One region of the Kocuria sp. LHG3120 genome, then DNA from elsewhere that is predicted to be linked to it. Evidence: riboswitches for the same ligand, from Rfam matches in the RefSeq annotation. Region 1 holds a riboswitch; the other holds the start of a gene.
What was found. A riboswitch is a leader RNA that binds a small molecule or an ion and turns the genes downstream of it on or off. The one in region 1 is predicted to bind cyclic di-AMP.
Positions count from the first base shown of each region.

Region 1 (2,461 bases):
GATGGAGCGGGACGGGCTGCTGACGGTGGGCCAGGACCGGTCGCTGCTGCTCACCCCTGCCGGCCGTGAGCGTGCGGTGCAGGTGATGCGCAAGCACCGGCTGGCGGAGCGGCTGCTCGCCGACGTCATCGGCCTGGACCTCGCCCAGGTGCACGACGAGGCGTGCCGGTGGGAGCACGTGATGAGCGAGCAGGTCGAGCGGCGGCTCGTGGACCTGCTGCACAGCCCCCGGTACTCGCCGTACGGCACGCCGATCCCCGGTCTGGCCGCCCTCGGGGTCGAGGAGAGCCCCGCAGCGGCGCACCCCTCCCTGCTCGACGCCGCCCGCCACGACCCGGACGGGTCGCACACCGTGGCGCTGCTGCCGGAGGTGGTCCAGGCGGACGCGGACCTCCTGGGCGTGCTGAGCGACGTGGGAGTGCTCACCGGGGCGGAGGTCACGGCCCGGGTGGATGGTCAGCTCGTGCGCATCGAGGTGGCGGCCACGGGGCGGTCCGCGGAGATCGACCTGCGCACCGCCGCGGCCATCCGCGTCCTCGCTCCCTGAGGCGCCGCCGTCTCCCGGAGCGGGGCGGCGGACGGTTCGTCCCGGGTGTGGGGACGTTCACAAGCCACTTTCGGCCAGTCCGGCCCGGGCCGGACCCCGGAGGCGCGGCTTCCCTGGTGACAGGCGGATTGTCAGGGCGCTCGAAGGCACTGCACAGCTCGTCACAGGTGCGAATTGATCGTCCCACGCGTCTCAATGGCATAGCATTGAAACTTGAGGCGTTGTCCGGCTGTTATCTGTCGTGATCAAAACGTGACACTTCCGTAATCTGTCATGTACTGTTCAACGCGTGCCGATCACTGGTCGGATCGGCGCCCTCGGAGCACATCGCCGAATTCTGCCGGTGCCCGTGGCCTCTACACAGAAACTGCTTGGCAGAAGCGGGGGAACCACTTTCGGTCCCGGTGATCCGGGTCCTTGGGGTTAAGTCGTCAGAGCGCGTGCGTTCTGCGGCCGGGTGTCTCCCACCCGAATCCGACAGCTCACCTCGTAGGCAAAGGGAGGAACTCAACCATGTCGCTTTTCACGCTGAACGCTGCCCGCCACCGTGCCGAGACCACCTCGCACGTCGTGCGCAACACCACCATCGCCGCCGCTGCCGGCGCCGCGATGATCGGCTCCGTCGCCCCGGCCCAGGCCTTCGCCCAGGCTCCCGTCGAGACCGGCGCGGCCTACTCGGCCCCGGCCTCCGCCTCGCTGGCCGAGTACTCCTCGTACACCTACCAGGCCCCGGTCGCCGCGCAGCCCGCCGCTCCCGCCTACGAGGCCCCGGCTCCGGCTCCGGCCCCGCAGCAGACCGCCGCCACCTCGAGCGTCACCCCGCAGTCCACCGCCACCACTGAGATCGCCCCGGCCGCCGGCGGCGTCGTGGGCACCGCGATGTCCGCGCAGGGTGCGGGCTACGTCTACGGCGGCACCGCCTACGGCGCCTGGGACTGCTCCGGCTTCACCCAGTGGGTCTTCGCCCAGAACGGCATCGACCTGCCCCGGACCACCTGGTCCCAGTTCGCGGCGGGCACCCCCACCGCCAACCCGCAGCCCGGTGACCTCGTCTCGCAGAACGGCGGCGCCCACGTGGGCATCTACATCGGCGGCGGCAAGATGATCTCCGCCCTCAACCCGACCCAGGGCACCCAGGTCCACTCCGTCAACGCCATGCAGCTGGACGGCTACTACACCTTCTGATCCGGTCCGCCGCCCGCGACGACCCCGCTCGTCGCGGGCGGCACCCGATCACCCCCCACCCCGCAAGCCGAGAACCGCTCTCCCGGTTCCCGGCGGTGCCTGCTGTCCGACCGGACGGCCCCCCCTCCTCCGCACGCCCGGCCGTCGTTCCCGATCCCGGAACGCACCCCTGCCGGACACCGGTCCACCCCGCGCACTGCCCGGGGTGATCCGTGCTGTCTCCCGCGCCCTCCGGCAGGCCCGGCTCCGAAAGAAAGTCGTCTGAACTCCTCATGACCCGTGATCTGACCTCCTCGAACGGCATCGGCACGCTCTTCTCCGGCAAGGCCCGCACCGTGGCCGCCGTGGCCGCCTTCTCCGGGCTGGCCCTCGCCACCACCGTCTCCGTGCAGGCCGCTCCGGCCCAGGACGCCTCCGCCGACGCCCCGCTGTCCGCCGTGGCCGCGGCCACCCCCGCCGCGGCGCCCACCGTGTCCCTCGAGCCCGTCGCCCACGTGCAGAAGGCCGAGTCCGACCGGAAGACCGAGAAGAAGGCCGAGAAGAAAACCGAGAAGGTCGAGAAGGAGAAGGTCGAGACCCCGGTCGTCGCGGCTCCCGCCGTGGCCGCTCCGGCGCCGAAGGCCTCCGCCGCGCCCGCTCCGGTCGCCGCCCCGCAGCCGGCCGTGCAGGCGGCTCCGGCCCCGAAGCCCGCCCCGGCCCCGAAGGCCGCTCCGGTCGCCGCTCCGAAGC
Region 1 is NZ_JAFCWG010000006.1:61,434-63,894, forward strand. It holds gene ACP7CD_RS12735 (metal-dependent transcriptional regulator) at 1-547, shown strand, start outside; cyclic di-AMP (ydaO/yuaA leader) riboswitch at 906-1,055, shown strand; gene ACP7CD_RS12740 (C40 family peptidase) at 1,061-1,732, shown strand; gene ACP7CD_RS12745 (NlpC/P60 family protein) at 2,005-2,461, shown strand, end outside.

Region 2 (2,461 bases), on a different contig from region 1:
CTGCGGTACGGCCACGTGCATGCCGGGGATGGCGTTCACCAACTCGCAGGCGGCATCCCGGCGCTCGCGCAGGATGTCGAGCGTCTGCTGCACGGGTTCCTGGGGGCCGCGGAGGGCTTCGATGCCGGCCCACTGCACGTAGTGCGTGGTGCACGACTCGTCGTTGGTGTTGAGGGTGCCGAGCACCTTGGCGATCTCGGGCGGCGCGACGGCGCAGCCGAGGCGTGAGCCGGTCATGGCGAACTTCTTGCTGAACGTGTAGAGGATGACGGTGCGCTCGGCTATGCCGGGGAGCGACGCGATCGAGTTCGAGACCCCCTCGTAGCGCGTCTCGAAGTAGGCCTCGTCGGAGAGCACCCAGAGATCGTGCTCCTGGGCGATTTGCGCGACGGCCTCGCGCTCGGCCGCCGTCGACTCGGCCGAGATGGGGTTCTGCAGGTCGTTGTAGATGATGGCGACCGTGCTCGGGGTGATCGACGCGCGCACCTGGTCGAGGTCGATCGCGAAGCCGTCCTCCGTGGGGAGGTAGCGGTACGGCACCGACGTGCCCCCGAGGTACTCGATCTGCGACTCGTAGATCGGGAAGCCGGGGTTCGGGTAGAGCACCTCGTCGCCGGGGTTCATGACCGCCTGCAGGAACTTCGTGATGACGGGCTTGCCGCCCGTCATCACGACGATGTTCTCGGGGCTGAGGCCGATGCCGCGGCGCGAGCCGATGTCCTCGGCGAGGGCCTCGCGCAGCTGCGGGATGCCGGGGCCGGGGCAGTAGCCCGTGTGACCGTCGGCGATGGCCCGGTCCATCGCCTCGATGATGTGCGGGGCCGTCGGGATGTTGATGTCGCCGAGGTGGAAGGGGTACACGCGGTTCCCCTTCGCCGTCCAGGCGACCGCGGCCTGGGCGACGCTGAAGGCGGTTTCGGTGCCCAGCCGTTCGAGCCGGTGCGCGAGTTGGCGCATGCTGTCCCACTCCTCGTCGAGTTGGCGATCGATCCTCCGGCGGATCCGGGTCGAGCCTACGAGCCATGCATCTGGCTGGGAAGGGTGATCCACCGATGGATCCTCACCGTGGACATCGCCGCGAGGACTCCCGCGTCCAGAGGTCGTGCTCGTGGGCTGCGGGAGTGCGGTTCCCGTCGGGACGGCCGGGAACCGCACTCCCCGCTCACATGCGTGGGGTCAGCGCACGCGGAGGTACACGGGGCCGGAGCCGACGTTGACGGTCTGGATGACCGTCTGGTTGCCGTTCCAGCCGCCGTGGACGGCCTTGCCGCCGCCGATGTACACGGCGATGTGGGCGAAGCCCATGCCGCCGTTGGCGTAGTAGACCAGGTCACCGGGCTGGGCCTGGGCGGCGGAGACTCGGGTGCCGAGCTTCAGGTAGGAGGCCGGCCACCCGTGGTGGTTGACCCCGGCCGCGCGCAGGGCCTTGGTGGCCAGGGCGGTGCAGTCCTGGCGCACGCCGAGCTGGTTCCTGGCCGCAGCGGCGATGGTCGCCGCCTTTCCGGACTGGGACTGGGTGCTGAGGACCTGCTGGGGGGTTGCGGCGGGGGCGGCCTGGGCCGGGGCCACGCTGCTGAGCGCCAGCGCGCCGCCGGCGGCAGCCAGGATCGCGGTGCGTCCCAGGCGGAACGAGCTCTGGGCGCGGTGGCGGGGCGTGCGGGACTGGAAAACGGGCATGAGTGATGTCCTCCCTCTTGCCTGCGAGGTGAGCTGTCGGATGCGGGTGGGAGACACCCGGTCGTCAGGATGGGGGCCCTGACGACTTAACCCCTAGGTCCCGGGGGAGGGACCGTTCATGGTTCCCCCGCTTCTGCCGAGCGATATGTCTGGGGGCCCCGGGCACCGGCAGAATTCGGCGATGTGCACGGGGATACCGGTCGGTGAGGCGACCGGCACGGAGAGAACACTAATCGAAAGATAACGGAAAAGTCTCGCTTTGATCACGGGCGTGTCTCGGCTTCTGTGCCGACTCGGCAAGGCGCCTCCTCGCCCGGATGAAGTTGTTCGCTGAGGGTCGCCGCTGGAGATCCCCCGGAAGGCTCAAATCGAGACAAAAGTGCTCTTGACCTGGGGCTCGGCTCAGGTCATGTCGGCGGGCGAACACTCTCCTGCTTTGGGGCGGAGTGTTCGGTGGCGACCTCGAGACATGGCGCGGCAGTTTGCCGGGAAAGCCTCAAAGCCATTGACCACCGGCGTCAGGTATCGCATCCTTCCGGCGCGGCAAGAATGATTTTTAGTACGCCCCGAATCCATTCATGAATTCACAAAAAGGAATGACTGTGTTGGTGCAAATCCGTCGATATGAGTCGGCCTTCTTCACGGACACCTCCATGGTGCAGGCTTCGCCCGGTCAGTCAGCAGTGCACCGTCGATGGGGTTGGAGGCGCAGCCATCGGCAAAAGGAATGCACGTCGAGGCGGTCCCGGGTGATGAGAATCCCGAAGGCTGGGACGAGGACCTC
Region 2 is NZ_JAFCWG010000004.1:194,381-196,841, reverse strand. It holds gene ACP7CD_RS09865 (pyridoxal phosphate-dependent aminotransferase) at 1-957, opposite strand, end outside; gene ACP7CD_RS09860 (NlpC/P60 family protein) at 1,177-1,677, opposite strand; cyclic di-AMP (ydaO/yuaA leader) riboswitch at 1,683-1,868, opposite strand; gene ACP7CD_RS09855 (ParA family protein) at 2,405-2,461, shown strand, end outside.
Region 2: it holds a riboswitch for cyclic di-AMP, as region 1 does, so the genes downstream of both, ACP7CD_RS09860 (NlpC/P60 family protein) here and ACP7CD_RS12740 (C40 family peptidase) in region 1, are expected to answer to the same signal.